DNA from 4 places in the Rahnella contaminans genome. Region 1 is predicted to be linked to each of the others. Evidence: predicted binding sites of a transcription regulator. Region 1 holds the regulator's gene; each other region holds the start of a gene.
The links. Region 1 encodes CRP, which controls carbon source genes, mostly activating them, when cyclic AMP is high. Its sites were predicted from a motif close to ATGTGANNNNNNTCACAT; they were not measured.
Positions count from the first base shown of each region.

Region 2: cdd (cytidine deaminase) is a predicted target of CRP. The motif match lies at 2,536-2,553, and genes of this name have one in related genera.
Region 3: GW579_RS06550 (ABC-F family ATPase) is a predicted target of CRP. The motif match lies at 1,235-1,252, and genes of this name have one in related genera.
Region 4: GW579_RS11080 (CdaR family transcriptional regulator) is a predicted target of CRP. The motif match lies at 2,429-2,446, and genes of this name have one in related genera.

Region 1 is NZ_JAADJS010000004.1:359,022-363,087, reverse strand. Features, by position in the region: gene GW579_RS18865 (LysR substrate-binding domain-containing protein) at 1-633, shown strand, start outside; gene GW579_RS18860 (OsmC family protein) at 635-1,042, opposite strand; gene crp (cAMP-activated global transcriptional regulator CRP) at 1,405-2,037, shown strand; gene GW579_RS18850 (YccS/YhfK family putative transporter) at 2,099-4,066, shown strand, end outside.
Region 2 is NZ_JAADJS010000001.1:1,442,797-1,446,862, reverse strand. Features, by position in the region: gene GW579_RS06430 (NAD-dependent malic enzyme) at 1-1,432, opposite strand, end outside; gene cdd (cytidine deaminase) at 1,591-2,475, opposite strand; gene GW579_RS06420 (arginine ABC transporter substrate-binding protein) at 2,826-3,560, opposite strand; gene artM (arginine ABC transporter permease ArtM) at 3,786-4,066, opposite strand, start outside.
Region 3 is NZ_JAADJS010000001.1:1,473,027-1,477,092, reverse strand. Features, by position in the region: gene GW579_RS06555 (nucleoside-specific channel-forming protein Tsx) at 199-1,086, shown strand; gene GW579_RS06550 (ABC-F family ATPase) at 1,275-2,870, shown strand; gene moeB (molybdopterin-synthase adenylyltransferase MoeB) at 2,946-3,707, opposite strand; gene moeA (molybdopterin molybdotransferase MoeA) at 3,710-4,066, opposite strand, start outside.
Region 4 is NZ_JAADJS010000002.1:426,119-430,184, reverse strand. Features, by position in the region: gene GW579_RS11085 (MFS transporter) at 1-860, opposite strand, end outside; gene GW579_RS11080 (CdaR family transcriptional regulator) at 1,166-2,326, opposite strand; gene degP (serine endoprotease DegP) at 2,544-3,983, opposite strand.

The DNA.
Region 1 (4,066 bases):
CCGGGTTCGGTGGCTATCGGGTTTTCATCACTGCTGGCGCTGACGGTATTTCCGGCCCTCAGTGAAGCGTTCAAAACGCAATTTCCCCAGTCCAAACTGCTGATTAAAGAAGGCCAGCTTTCGACGCTGTTACCGGCGCTGCGTGAAGGGAAACTCGATTTTGCCGTCGGGACCGCCGGGCCGGGTTTTCCGCTGGAGGATTTGGTGCGTGAGCCGCTGTTTAGCGCCCCTTTTGGCGTGATTGCGCGGCAAGGGCATCCGCTGGCAGATGCCACCACGCTCGACGAATTGCAGTGCGCGCGCTGGGTGTTGCCGGAAACGGATATGGGTTACTACCAGCAGATTCAGCTTTCGATGAACGGCTTTAACGCACCAGCCGGGGAAACGCCGGTAAGAACGGATTCGGTAGTGTGCGGGCTGAATATGGTGTTGCAGTCGGATTATCTGACGATTGTGGCGAAGGCCATGCGCGCGCCGTTCGGCTTACAGGACAGGCTTTGCCTGCTCAATATCGATACGCTGCCGGAAGCGGAATATTGCGTGCTCTATTCGCAGAAATCGCCGCTGACGTTTGCCGCGCGGCGATTTCTGGATTTACTGCGAAGTCAGTGCCAGTCGTATCACTGGTCGTGACTTATTCGGCGTTCACTACTTCAAAACTGTGGGTGATTGTCGCGGCTTTGCCCAGCATCAGGGAAACGGAGCAATATTTTTCCGCAGACAGGCTGACTGCGCGTTCCACAATTTTATCCGTCAGGTCTTTGCCGGTGACGATGAAATGCAGGTTGATGTGCGTGAACAGACGCGGTGCTTCCTCGCGGCGCTGAGACGTCAGTTTCACTTCGCAGTCACGCACGTCGTTGCGGCCTTTTTGCAAAATAGACACTACATCAATCGCGCTGCAACCGCCCGCCGACATCAGCAACATTTCCATCGGGCTCGGGGCTTTGTCGCCCGCATTACCATCCATTGTGATCTGATGGCCCGACGCTGACTCACCTAAAAACGTCAGCCCTTCTACCCATTTTACGCGTGCGTGCATGTGCTCTTCTCCCGGTGGATAAATTCGTCAAATTTTCCCCTCAGACTACCCTTTCACCCAAAAACTGGCAACGTAACCCGATCGCCATCATGCTGAAGCGAGACAACAGAAGACAGCATTGCAAACCTGTGTTACAAACAAAGCCGAAACATACTTTCCAGTAAATTGCGGTGACGGTTTTTGCGGTTTAAGAACAGAACCCACGGTGTTAACAGCAATAATCAGGCTGTTTCACTCCGACATCCGCTTGCAGCATTTCTGGGGAGTTATATGCTGAAAGGGCGCTTTTTAAAGTAAGTGCCGTACAGGGAACTCTGAGCCCTGTGATTTTGGGCAGCGATAACAACAGAGGATAATAGCAAATGGTTCTCGGCAAGCCACAAACAGACCCGACTCTCGAATGGTTCCTGTCTCACTGTCATATACATAAGTATCCTTCTAAAAGTACGCTGATTCACCAAGGTGAAAAAGCCGAAACGCTGTACTACATCGTGAAAGGGTCGGTTGCCGTCCTGATTAAAGATGAAGAAGGCAAAGAAATGATACTGTCATACCTTAACCAAGGTGACTTCATCGGCGAGCTGGGACTCTTCGAAGAAGGGCAGGAACGCAGTGCCTGGGTGCGTGCTAAAACTGCCTGCGAAGTGGCTGAAATTTCTTATAAAAAATTCCGCCAGCTGATTCAGGTAAACCCGGATATTCTGATGCGTCTTTCCGCGCAGATGGCAAACCGTCTGCAAGTGACGTCAGAGAAAGTCGGCAACCTTGCCTTCCTCGACGTAACAGGCCGTATCGCGCAAACTTTGCTTAATCTGGCTAAACAGCCTGATGCAATGACCCATCCGGACGGGATGCAAATCAAGATCACCCGTCAGGAAATCGGCCAAATCGTCGGTTGTTCACGTGAAACAGTCGGACGTATTCTCAAAATGCTGGAAGATCAAAGCCTGATCTCCGCACACGGTAAAACGATTGTCGTTTACGGCACACGTTAATCCCTCAGAAATTGGCGCGGCAGCTAACTGTCGCGCCTTTTTTATGGGCTAAGCTTTACGCATGACGCTATGGCGAAGACTGTTCTATCATCCCGAAGTTAACTACGCGCTGCGCCAGACGCTGGTGTTGTGCCTGCCTGTTGGCATTTGCTGGCTTTTTGGCAATCTGCAAATGGGTCTGCTGTTCTCTCTGTGTCCCGCCTGCTGCAATGTCGCGGGTCTGGATACGCCACACAAACGCTTTTTCAAACGTCTGATGGTCGGCGGCACGCTTTTTGCCCTGAGCAGCATTCTGCTGCAAGTGATGCTGGAAAGCTGGCACATTCCCCTGCCGCTCATCATGTTCTCGCTGGCGTTACTGCTGGGCGTGACCGGTGAAATCAGCCCGCTGCATGCGCGTCTGTTGCCCGGTGCGCTGGTGGCGACCATCTTCACGCTGAGCATGGTGGGTCTGCGCCCGATGTGGCAAGCTCCGGCGCTGTTCGCCGCAGGCACCGCCTGGTACGGTATCTTTAACTGGGCGTGGTTTCGTATTTCAAAAGAACAACCGATGCGCGAAACCCTCAGCCAGCTCTATCTGCAACTGGCAGATTACTTCGAGGCGAAATACAGCCTGCTGACGCAACACACCGATCCTGAAACCGCGCTACCGCCACTGCTGGCGCGTCAGCAACAGGTTATCGATCTGATTGCCCTGCTTTATCAGCAACTGCACATGCTGCCGCAACACGGACATCATCATCACCATAAGCGACTGTTCCAGCGTTTTCAGGTCGCACTCGATTTGCAGGAACACATCACGGTGAGCCTGCATCAGCCGGAAGAAGTGCAAAAGCTGGTGGAAGAAAGCCACGCCGAAGCGGTTATACGACGTAATGCGCAGGTGATCTCCGCCCGTCTGCGGGTCATCGCTGATGACATTCTTTATCACCGTTTATCCGGGCGATTTACGATGGCCAACGAACTGGCCGCGCTGGAGAAAATAGCCGCGCGCAATCCGGAGAATCCGGTCGGTCAATTTTGCTATTACCATTTCAGCCGCATTGCGCGTTTATTGCGGACACAACGTCCGCTGTACCGACGCGATCTGATGAACACTCAGCCCCGCTTACCTTTCTGGCCGGCGTTGAAAAGTTATCTTTCCTTTAAATCGGTCGCGCTGCGCAATGCTGCCCGGCTTGGCATCATCCTGGCGATTGGCAGCAGCCTTGGTCTGTTTTTCAATCTGCCCAAGCCCTACTGGATTTTGCTGACCATCATGCTGGTCAGCCAGAACGGCTATAACGCCACGCGCGTACGTATCCAGCACCGTGCGCTGGGGACGCTGGCCGGATTACTGATTGCATCCGGATTGCTGAAGCTGGAATTACCCGAAAGCACCACGTTGCTCTGCATGCTGCTGATTACTTTGTTGTCCTACACGGTTTTACGCAAAAACTACGGGCTGGCAATGGTAGGTATGACAGTGACAGCCGTGTATACCCTGCAACTGCTGGCGATGAATGGCGTACATTTTCTCGTACCACGGCTGATAGATACGCTGATCGGCTGTGCGCTGGCTTTCGGCGGCACCATCTGGTTGTGGCCGCAATGGCAAAGCGGTTTGCTGCGCCAGAATGCGCATCAGGCGCTGGAAACCTATCAGAACGCAATCCGGTTGCTGCTTGAGGAAAATCCGGATGCCGCGAAACTCGCTTACACCCGAATGCAGGTCAATCAGGCGCATAATAAACTGTTCACCTCACTGAATCAGGCAATGCAGGAACCGGGCTTTAACTCGCATTATCTGGCGGATATGCGTCTGTGGGTGACGCACAGTCAGTTTATTGTCGAGCACATCAATGCGATGACTATTCTCGCCCGCGAGCACTACATGCTGCCGGAGAAACTGGCGACGGAGTATTTGCAGACCTGCGAAATCGCGCTGCAAAGCTGTCAGCAGCGGTTGCTTTACGACGGGCCCGGTGGTGAGAACACCTTGTTTAATGCGCCGGAGCTGCATCCGGATATGCCGCTGACCGAAATGGAA
Region 2 (4,066 bases), on a different contig from region 1:
CTGAGGCAATGACACCCAGACCGATGCCCGGGAAGATAAAGGAGTTGTTGCACTGGGCGATAGGGTAAAGCGTGCCTTTATGGCTTACCGGCGCAAACGGACTGCCGGTGGCGACCAGCGCCGCACCGTCCGTCCAGTTGAGGATATCGGCGGGTGTCGCTTCTACGCGTGATGTCGGGTTACTCAGCGGCATCACCACCGGACGCGCACAGTGTTTGTGCATTTCACGGATGATTTCTTCGGTGAACAGACCCGGCTGGCCGGAAACCCCGATAAGCACCGTCGGCTTGGCATGACGCACCACGTCCAGCAATGAAATGCTGTCGTTCGCCATGCCCCAGTTTGCCAGTGCGCTGCTTTTCTGCACCAGTTTGCTCTGGAAATCCAGCAGGTTAGGCAGTTTGTCGGTTAGCAGGCCGAAGCGGTCAACCATGAAGACTTTCGCACGGGCTTCTTCTTCACTCAGGCCTTCGGATTTCATCTGTGCAACAATTTGCTCTGCGATACCACACCCGGCAGAACCTGCACCGAGGAAGGCGACGGTCTGGTCACTCAGCTTACCGCCGGCGGCTTTGCTGGCAGCAATCAGGCTGCCCAGTGCCACGGACGCGGTGCCCTGAATATCATCGTTAAAGCAGCAAAGTTCGTCGCGGTAACGTTCGAGGATCGGCATGGCGTTCTTCTGCGCGAAATCTTCGAACTGCAACAGCACGTTCGGCCAGCGGATTTTTACCGCCTGAATGAACTGGTCGACAAAGGCTTCGTACTCTTCGCCGGTGATGCGCGGGTGACGCCAGCCCATGTACAGCGGATCGTTGAGCAGTTGCGGGTTGTTGGTGCCTGCATCCAGCACAACCGGCAGGGTATATGCCGGGCTGATGCCGCCGCACGCGGTATACAAAGACAATTTACCGATAGGAATGCCCATGCCGCCGATACCCTGATCGCCCAGGCCCAGAATACGTTCGCCGTCAGTCACCACGACCACTTTGACGTGTTGTTTGGTGGCGTTTTGCAGCATGTCGTCGATGTGCGCGCGGTTCGGATAAGAGATAAACAGGCCACGGGCGCGGCGGTAGATATCAGAGAAATGCTCGCAGGCTTCGCCGACGGTCGGAGTATAAATCACCGGCATCATTTCGCTGAGATGGCTGTCGAGAAGGCGGTAAAACAGTGTTTCGTTGGTGTCCTGAATATTACGCAGATAGATGTGTTTATCGATGTCAGTTTTGAAATTCTGGAACTGGCGGTAGGCGCGATCGGCCTGTTCTTCAATCGTTTCAACGGCTTCAGGCAACAGGCCGTGAAGGTTGAAATTGCTGCGCTCTTCTTCGGTAAAAGCGCTGCCTTTATTCAGTAACGGGAATTCTAACAGGATTGGGCCAGCGTGAGGGATGTACAGGGGACGTTTGCTTTCGTATTCAAGTTCCATCGTTTTACTCTTCCGGTGCTCAGAATGTTAATTTTTATAGTTTAGAGACGAAAGGGTAACAGAGAGGAAACGGGGAATTCAAATCAGACAATGTTATGTAACTAATGACTACAGGAACGTAGTCATTAGTGTTAGGTAGATCACGAAACCCGGTAGTTTCAGCAGTTCAGTGTGGTGACGTCTTCGCAGCCGATGGCTTTCAGCGTGGCGCGGGTGGCGTCATTTTGGGTGATCAATGCGCCTTCCTGTTCGACCAGCACGGCGCGACGGACTTTCAGGCAGTCTTCGCCGGACAGGTTCAGCAGGATTAATGCCGCCTGTAGCGGAGGCAGGCTTGGGTTGAAAGCGGCGTTTTCAGCGTAACGCCCGGCAAACTGTTTGCCGTTAAGCGTTTCCAGTGCCACGCCGCTGTGGGATTTGCTGTACGGTGCATGGCTCTGGTTGCAGGCATCCAGCGCATGCGCAGCCAGCGCATCGTGGGTTTTCAGCGTGTAACCGTGATCGACTTTATCCATCAGCAGCGTGGTGATATCCAGATCCTTCGGCCCGAACGAATGCGGCAGATAGTCGCCAAGCGTGGCGACATCGCGATCCGGCAGATGGATATCCAGCGCCGTGCCGCTGGTCAGTTCATTCATAAACTGACGGCAATGGCCGCAAGGCGTGTAATTGACGGTGATTGAGGCCAGACGCGTTTCGCCACGCAGCCAGGCGTGTGTGACCGCAGATTGTTCGGCATGAACGGTTTGCTGCATCGGCGCACCGGCAAATTCCATGTTGGCACCGAAATACAGATTACCGGAGATTCCGCGGGCAATTGCGCCCACGTTGAAATGCGAAATCGGCGTGACGGAACAGGCTGCTGCCAGCGGTAACAGGGCGAATGCCAGCGCGTCGTCATTCAATCCTGTCTCTTGTTTTATCTGTGCAACATCCGCCGCAGAGAACATTGCCGGAAAGTCGTCATGTCGCAGAAATGGCTCAAGCGCGGAGGATAAATTTTCAGTGAGTGCCGCAAAGGCGGTATGAAAACGTGCGTGCATAAACATTCGATCTCGACAGTGATTACGGTTGAACAGTGTAAAAGTCATTCCATGAATGTAGTGTGATGAATGTCACTTTTTCGATGTAATAAGTTCTGAGTCATTACATTTTTGAGAGATGTTACGCAGAACAGTCGCCTTTTTATTCCTTTCCCCAACATCATCCGGGTTGAATCCAGGTGGCAACTGAGTGAACCCCGGGAGCATACATCAGTATGTGACCGGGGTGAGTGACCCATCTGCCGGGAGCAGACTGGAACGCTGCTTTGAGCGGCTCCTTCAGGAGCGAGGCCCATGGATGGGCCGGGTAACGCGGCCAAGGCAGAGTCAGCTCGAAGGATGACGGGGAATCAGTGGGAAGGGAACCACTTGTCATTGATCTTCTGGAATTCGCCGTTGGCTTTAATACCTTCCAGCGCCGTATTCAGTTTCGCCAGCAGTTCCTTATTATCAGGACGCACTGCCATACCCACGCCGGTACCAAAGTATTGCGGATCTTTAATCAGTTCGCCGACTTCACCGAGATTCGGGTTGGATTTCAGCCAGCCATTCAGCACGGCGGTATCGCCCAACAGTCCGTCCAGACGACCACTTTTCAGATCCAGAATCGCATTCTGATAGCTGTCATACCCGACGGTGGTGATCTCAGGATGTTTTTCCATCAGGTATTTCTGGTGGGTAGTGCCGTTTTCAAGACCGACACGTTTGCCTTTCAGATCGGCGATGGAAGAGTATTTTCCTTTTGGCCCGATGATCATCGCGGTATTGGCGTAGTAAGGTCGGGTAAACGTGACCTGCTTGCTGCGCTCTTCGGTGATGTCCATGCCGGAAATAATCACATCGAAACGACGGAATTTAAGCGCCGGGATCAGACCGTCGAACGGCTGATTGGTAAAGGTGCAGGTTTCCTGCATCTGCTTACACAGCGCATTAGCCAGATCGATATCAAAACCGATAATCTGGTTATCAGCACCGATCGATTCAAACGGCGGATACGTAGCGGAAGTCCCGAAACGAAGGGTATCCGCAGCGGTGGCAGCAAAAGCAGTGGCAGACAAAAGGGCAGCGAGGATCAGCTTTTTCATGCAATACATTCCTGTTTAAAAAATGACATTCCCTTCACGGTACAGTTTACTGATTTTATTAATGTAATCGGGTAACTGGCAGGAAGTGAGACCGGTAATTAAATTGCCATCAAATGAATTTATATGCAATTAATTTGATTAAAAAATTATAAATCGGCGCGGGAACGGTTTTACAGGCACAAAAAAAGGGACGATTTCTCGTCCCTTCAGATATTTTCTGCTTAATCAGTTGCGGCGTTCAAATGCCAGCGCGCGGCGTTCAATCAGACGCATCATCAGGGTCAGCAATCCGTTGACGCACAGATAAACCACACCGGCTGCGCCGAAGACCATCACGTCATAAGTCCGGCCATACATCAGCTGGCTGTGGCCCATCACATCCATCAGCGTAATGGTGTAGGCCAGCGAGGTACTTTTAAAGACCAGCACCACTTCGTTGGAATACGACGACAGTGCGCGCTTAAACGCGTACGGCAGCAGAATGCGCAGGGTCTGCGGTTTGGACA
Region 3 (4,066 bases), on a different contig from region 1:
GGATGAAACAGAAATTGACAAACCTTGACCAAATCTATTTATTAGCTAAGAAAAGTTAACTCTTGTAGGAAGTGACTGGAAATTGCATGTTTATTGCACTATGTGCAGCAATCGGTTGCGGATCACAGTTTTAGGGTTCTATTTATGCAACGTCTGAAAGTGGCAAGGCGTTGTCCCACCCCCGCTTCTGGTAAAAATATGAAAAATAAAATTATTGCAGCAGGCGCTTTGATGGCTTTGTCCTACAGCGCGACCGTGCTCGCTGATGATAGCAAGGGCGAATTTGTTTCTGACTGGTGGCACCAGAGTGTTAACGTTGTTGGCAGCGCCGACACCCGCTTCGGGCCTACTCTGCGTAACGATGTTTATCTTGAATATGAAGCGTTTGCGCACAAAGACTGGTTTGATTTCTACGGCTATATCGATATTCCTAAAACCTTCGGTGCGGGTAACGGCAACGATACCGGTATCTGGGATAAGAACGGTTCTCCGCTGTTTATGGAAATCGAACCACGTTTCTCTATCGATAAGCTGACCGGCACTGACCTGAGCTTTGGTCCGTTCAAAGAATGGTACTTCGCGAACAACTATATCTACGATATGGGCCCGGACAGCGATAACCGTCAGAACACCTGGTATATGGGTCTGGGTACCGACATTGATACCCATCTGCCGATGAGCCTGTCTCTGAACGTGTATGCAAAATACCAGTGGGAAAACTACGGTGCAGCGAACGAAAACAGCTGGGACGGCTACCGTTTCAAAGTGAAATACTTCGTTCCTCTGACGCAGCTGTGGGGCGGTAACCTGAGCTACATCGGGTTCACCAACTTTGACTGGGGCTCAACACTGGGCGATGACGATTTCCGTGACCTGAACGGCAACAAAGCGCGTTCTAATAACTCTATTGCGTCCAGCCACATCCTCTCGCTGAACTACACACACTGGCATTACTCGTTCGTGGCGCGTTATTTCCACAACGGCGGCCAGTGGGCCGACGGCGCTGAGCTGAACTTCGGTAACGGTAATTTCGACGTGAAATCTACCGGCTGGGGTTACTACGGCGTGATCGGTTACAACTTCTGATTTCAGTGGTTAACCCAAAAAAACCCGGCTGATGCCGGGTTTTTTGCATTTCTGACCCTCTGATAATCCTGCGCATAACACACTTTTTTAGCTATTGAGTGAAAAATGAACACAACTACAGGCGATCCCATCGCGCCGTTGTGGCATAATGCGCGCCAAATCACATTTCCCAATGAAGAGCGAGCGTTGTGCTAAGTACTTACAACATCACCATGCAATTCGGCAGCAAGCCGTTATTTGAAAACATTAACGTCAAATTTGGCGGCGGTAACCGCTATGGCCTGATTGGCGCGAACGGTTGTGGTAAATCCACTTTCATGAAAATCCTCGGTGGCGATTTAGTGCCATCAGGCGGCAACGTGGTCCTCGACCCGAACGAGCGTCTGGGTAAACTGCGCCAGGATCAGTTTGCATTCGAACAGTTCAGCGTGCTGGACACCGTGATCATGGGCCACACCGAATTGTGGGAAGTGAAGGAAGAGCGCGACCGCATTTATGCAATGGCAGAAATGAGCGAAGAAGACGGCTACAAAGTGGCTGATCTGGAAGTCGCTTACGGCGAAATGGACGGCTACAGCGCCGAATCCCGCGCCGGTGAACTGCTGCTGGGCGTTGGTATTCCCGTTGAGCAACATTACGGCCCGATGAGCGAAATCGCACCGGGCTTTAAACTGCGCGTATTGCTGGCTCAGGCGCTGTTCTCTGACCCGGAAATTCTGCTGCTCGATGAACCGACGAACAACCTGGACATCGATACAATTCGCTGGCTGGAACAGGTGCTGAACGAGCGTAACAGCACCATGATCATCATTTCGCATGACCGTCACTTCCTGAACATGGTCTGTACGCACATGGCGGATCTGGACTACGGCGAGCTGCGCGTTTATCCGGGCAACTACGACGAATACATGACGGCGGCAACGCAGGCTCGTGAACTTCTGAGTGCCAATAACGCCAAGAAAAAAGCGCAAATAGCCGAGCTGCAATCGTTCGTCAGCCGCTTCAGCGCCAACGCCTCCAAATCTAAACAGGCTACTTCCCGTGCCCGTCAGATTGATAAAATTCAGCTCGACGAAATCAAAGCGTCCAGCCGCCAGAACCCATACATGCGTTTTGAGCAGGACAAGAAATTGTTCCGTAATGCGCTGGAAGTGGAAAAAATCACTAAAGGTTTCGACAACGGTCCGCTGTTTAAAAACCTGGGACTGATGCTGGAAGTCGGCGAGAAAGTCGCGATTCTGGGCGCCAACGGTATCGGTAAATCCACCCTGCTGAAAACGCTGGTGGGTGAGCATGAGCCGGAAAGCGGTTCAGTTAAATGGTCTGAAAACTCAAAAATCGGTTACTACGCGCAGGATCACGAATACGAATTTGACGATACCCTGAACGTTTTCGACTGGATGAGTCAGTGGAAATCCGAGAAAGACGACGAGCAGGCTGTGCGCGGTGTTCTCGGGCGTCTGCTGTTTGGTCAGGACGACATCAAGAAGAAAGTGAAAGTGCTTTCCGGTGGTGAGAAAGGTCGTATGTTATTCGGGAAACTGATGATGCAGCGTCCGAACATCCTGATCATGGATGAACCAACCAACCACCTGGATATGGAATCTATCGAGTCATTGAACATGGCGCTGGAAATGTACGAAGGCACGCTGATCTTCGTTTCTCATGACCGTGAATTCGTCAGCTCGCTGGCGACGCGTATTCTGGAAATGACACCGACCCGTGTGATTGATTTCTCCGGTAATTACGAAGACTACTTACGTAGTCAGGGTATTAATACGTAATCGTTGATTCTGATAAAAAAGTCCGCAAATTTGCGGACTTTTTTTTACCTGAATTTCAGCGACAGACTCTGAGAATCAGCAATCCCCGCATACCTCGCAACCCGGATCTTTCATCAGGTTCATCTGGCGAAATTGCAGCGTCATGGCGTCGTACATCAGCAGTTTTCCGCGTGGCGTTTCGCCGAAGTGCGTCAGCAGCTTGATGGTTTCCATGGCCTGCAAACTGCCGATGGTGCCGACCAGCGGTGACATGACGCCGGCTTCGACGCACGTCAGCGCGTTTTCACCAAACAGACGGCTGAGGCAGCGATAGCACGGCTCGCCGGGCTGCCATGTAAACACGCTGAGCTGGCCTTCCATGCGGATGGCAGCACCCGAGACCAGCGGTTTTTTCTGCGTAAAACATTGCTGATTGAGCTGATTTCGCGTCGTGACGTTGTCAGTGCAATCGACCACCACGTCGCAGGCGGCAATCAGTTCGTGCAGCATTTCGTCATCCGCCTGAGCATCAACCTGATTCAGCTGAATGTGCGGGTTAATTGCCGCCAGCGCCAGCGCGGCGGATCCCACTTTCGACATGCCGATTCTGGCATCGGTGTGCAGCGTCTGACGTTGCAGGTTTGAGAGCGAAACCGTATCGAAATCCAGCAAGGTCAGCGTGCCTGTTCCGGCGGCTGCCAGATATTGCGCCGCCGCACAGCCCAGACCACCCAGACCAACAATCAGCGCGTGGCTGGCTTTCAGCTTTTCCTGGGCATCAAAATCAAACCCTTTCAGCACGATCTGGCGGTTATAACGCAGGGTTTCAGCATCCGTCAGTTCCGGCAGCGTCGCCATGATCAGCTCCTAAGCAGGGCGTTGAAAGGTTCGATTTCTACGATTTCGCCTGCGGCGACGTTTTCGCGCTCACGTTCAAGCACCACAAAACAGTTTGCGAGGCTGAACGAACTAAAGACGTGCGAGCCCTGATGGCCGGTGGTGCGTACTTCGAGCTGGCCTTCGGCATTTGTGCTGAAAATACCGCGCTGGAAATCCAGGCGTCCGGCGGATTTCTTTAGCGGTGTCACGGCTTTAGCTTTCAGGCGCGGCGGGAACTTCCAGGCGGTGTGGCCGGAAAGCTGAGCGATAAACGGTTGCACCAGTTGATAAAACGTCAGTGCAGCAGAAACCGGATTACCCGGCAGACCGCAGAACCA
Region 4 (4,066 bases), on a different contig from region 1:
ATGGACATTCCGCGTGCCTGAACCAGATAAACAGGGAACCAGGTGATGAAGAAGTAAGTCAGCGCATTGATGCAATACTGGCCGATATAGATGCCGATCATCATGCGCGATTTCATTAACTGTTTGAGCTGTGAGGCTTTCTCGCCTTTGACTTTCGCCTTTTTAGTGACTTTCTGATCCATATTGATCAGCGCACCACCGGCTTCCATGTAGTCCAGTTCGGCCTGATTGACGCCCGGATGATCTTTCGGATCGTGGATCACTTTCAGCCAGATGAAGCTCAGGATGATCCCCAGCCCGCCCATGAAGAAGAAAACATGTGACCAGCCTACGGCCTGTGTCAGCCAGCCCATAATCGGGGCAAAAATCACGGTAGCGAAATACTGTGCGGAGTTAAAAATCGAAACCGCTGTTCCACGTTCCTGCGCCGGGAACCATGCCGCAACAATCCGGCTGTTGCCCGGGAAAGAAGGCGCTTCAGCCAGCCCGACCAGGAAACGTAATACGAAGAGGGAAACTACGATGCCGAAGCCGCTGAATATATCTACAAACCCTTGCAGCAACGTGAATAATGACCAGATGAAAATACTGTAGAAGTAAACTTTTTTGGAGCCGAATTTATCCAGTAACCAGCCACCGGGTATTTGTCCGATAACATAGGCCCAGGAAAATGCCGAAAATATATAACCCATCCCGACAGAATCGAGACCGATATCTTTCGCCATTGCCGACCCGGCAATAGATAACGTTGCGCGGTCGCCGTAATTAAATGATGTGACGATAAATAACATCACCACGATCCAGTAGCGCGCATTAGTTCTTTTTTTCACGGCACTGGCTGATGAAACGATTGTTTCCATGATGTTCTCCGGAATTGAGAGTGATGCAAATACCCCAAGGTATAAGTCATTCCAGCCAGCCACAGAACTGTAGGGTTCAGAGAGGAAGGAAGAATGCCAGTATAAGAACAACCGGAAACCAACTCATTAGGCAAAGTGACAAGCATGGAAAGCGCTTTGCATTTATCTTGAGGCGAATGCCCAGTACCATGCGAGTCAGTTCACGAAAAGAGAATGGCTTGTGATTGACGTCACGTTTAATTAAATACGGCAATTTCGTCCTGAAAATATCCGGTAAAGAAATACTTTCAGGACGTACAGATTAATTAAACCTGATCGTTATCTAATTGAAGTGCCACATACAACAACAGACGATCGTCAAAATTCCCCAGATCCAAACCGGTTAATTCCGAAATACGGTTCAATCGATATTCCAGCGTATTACGGTGAATATAAAGTGCCTTAGACGTTGCCGTGGGTTGCACATTATTATGGAACCACGACGCCAGTGTACGGCGCAGTAATCCGTTGCCGTCGGTGGCCTTCAGACGCGCCAGCGGCCGCACCAGTTCATCGGCCTGCCAGCCGCCGCGTAGGCTGTCGAGCAGCACCGGCAAAATCAGATCCTGATAAAAGTAGCAACGCTGTTCGGGCATACGCTGTTTGCCGACGGTCATGGTGGTTCGCGCGGTGCGATACGATCGGGCAATACTGCCGGGACCGCTGAAGAAGTTGCCGAGGGAAATACGGACGCGCAGACGACCTGTTTCGGTCATGCGCGACAACAGATGATCGATTCGCTGCCGGTGACCGTCCGGATCCCAGCGATCGTAGCTGTTCAGCGCTGGTTTCAGCACCACCATTTCGGTGAGCGAAACAATCGCGATCAGGTTATCGCGCTCCGGCGTGGTCAGTAAGGTTTGCAGCTGTTGCAGCTCCGCCATCGCGGAATCCACGCCGAGCTGACCGCTGTCGACTTCAACCACCGCCGCCACGCGCGGGCGGTTCAGGTCAATGCCCAGACGCTGCGCCCATTCCATTAATGCCGGAGAAAGTTCATCCACGCGGATCAGGTTCAGCACCAGTTCTTCGCGCAAACGGCTGTCCTGCGCGAGCATATGTAACAAACGCGCCTGCTCAAGCATCATTTCGGCGGTCATACAAACCAGCTCGCCGTACTGACGCAGCTGTGACGGATTGCCGGTCAGCCCAATCACGCCGACAATCTGGCCATCTATGCGCAGCGGCAGATTGATACCCGGACGCACTCCGTGCAAATGCCGTGCAACACCTTCATCGATATCGACAATACGCTCCTGCGAAATGGACAACAGCGCACCTTCGTGCAATTCGCCAAGACGCTGATCGTCGCCGCTACCGATTATTCTTCCCCGTCCATCCATGACATTCACATTACTATCAATGATTTGCATTGTTCGGGCAACAATCTGTTGCGCCAGCTTTGCATCGAGATGATACGCTGACATGATCCCCTGCCTTGCCTGTTTTATCGTTGTCAGACCAGCATACCCAGCGGCTTACTCCGACACATTATGCAAATGCCCAAAGAGCGAAAGCACCTATTGAAGTTGCGGGTAAGGTCACATTTTTAAGCAAATGCCCAAGAAAATTCAGGCGCGGATCGGGAGAAAAAAGCATAAAAAAAGGCACGCCGTAGCGTGCCTTGTGAGGTCTGCCTGCGGATTATTGCGCCAGCAGGTAGATTGAAGAGTCACCACGCTGAATATCCAGCGCCAGTACAGACGGCTTGGTATCCAGAATTTTACGCAGCTCGCCTAAGTTAGCGACTTTCTGCTGGTTCACGCCCAGGATCACGTCGCCTTTTTTCAGGCCAATGTTCGCGGCTTTTGAACCCGGTTTCACTTCGTCAACTTTCACGCCTTTCTGGTCGCCCGCGGTGCCATTGCTCAGCTCAGCACCTTCAATGCCGGTGAAAATGTTGCCGGATTCAACTTTAGGCGTTTGCGTGCTTTGCTCAATCGTCACGTCAACGTTCATCGGTTTGCCTTCGCGCAGCAGACCCAGCGTCACTTTGGTGCCGATTGGCATGGTGCCGATATCCGCACGGAACGACGCGAAGCTGCTGATTGGCTTGCCGTTCATGCTCAGGATAACGTCGCCCGCTTTGATGCCCGCTTTTTCTGCGGCAGATTTCGGCATGACCTGACTGATGAACGCGCCACGCTGTGCGTCCACTTTCATCGCTTTCGCCAGCTCGGAGTTCAGCTCGGTGCCCATGATGCCCAGTTCGCCACGTTTCACCTGGCCGAATTCGATCATCTGTTTGGACAGGTTTTTCACCATGTTACTTGGGATCGCAAAACCGATACCGATATTGCCGCCGTCCGGTGCCAGGATCGCCGTGTTCAGACCAATCAGTTCACCGTTCAGGTTCACCAGCGCGCCGCCGGAGTTACCGCGGTTGATCGCCGCATCCGTCTGGATGAAGTTTTCATAGTTTTCGATGTTCAGGCCAGAACGTCCGAGCGCAGACACGATACCGGATGTCACGGTTTCGCCCAGACCATACGGGTTACCGATCGCCACGGTGTAGTCACCCACGCGCAGCTGCTCGGAATCGGCGATTTTAATCGCGGTCAGGTTTTTGGCGTTTTGCAGCTGAATAACCGCGATGTCAGAACGTGGATCTTTACCGATCACTTTCGCATCGAACTTACGGCCATCGTTCAGCTGTACGCTGATTTTTGTCGCGTTATCAACAACGTGGTTGTTGGTCACAACATAACCTTTATCCGCATCAATAATCACACCGGAACCCAGCGCACGGAAATCTTCTTTCTGTTCAGGAGCGGGTTGTCCGTCCTGACCGCCGCCCTGGCAAACCGGGGAGCCCTGGAACGGCGAACCGTCCTGGCACAGCGGAGAGTTCTGACCAAAGAATTGCTGGAACTGCTGGCCCATGCGTGGTGTTTTCACCGGCGCGCTGCCTTCAACGTTCACACTCACTACGGACGGCATGACTTTTTCAAGCATCGGTGCCAGGCTTGGCAGCTGTGTGGTGCTCGAAGATGCGGTTTCGGCAGCCAGAGCAGACGAAACCGGGGCCATTGCCATACCAACACTTAACGCTAAAGCGCTGAGGAATAAAGTCGATTTTTTCATTTTTCAGGATCTCTTAAAATTATTGTGGCAACCAAAATAGTCGCGTTGCTTGGTAGTCGTGATACTGAGATGGTATTAATAGC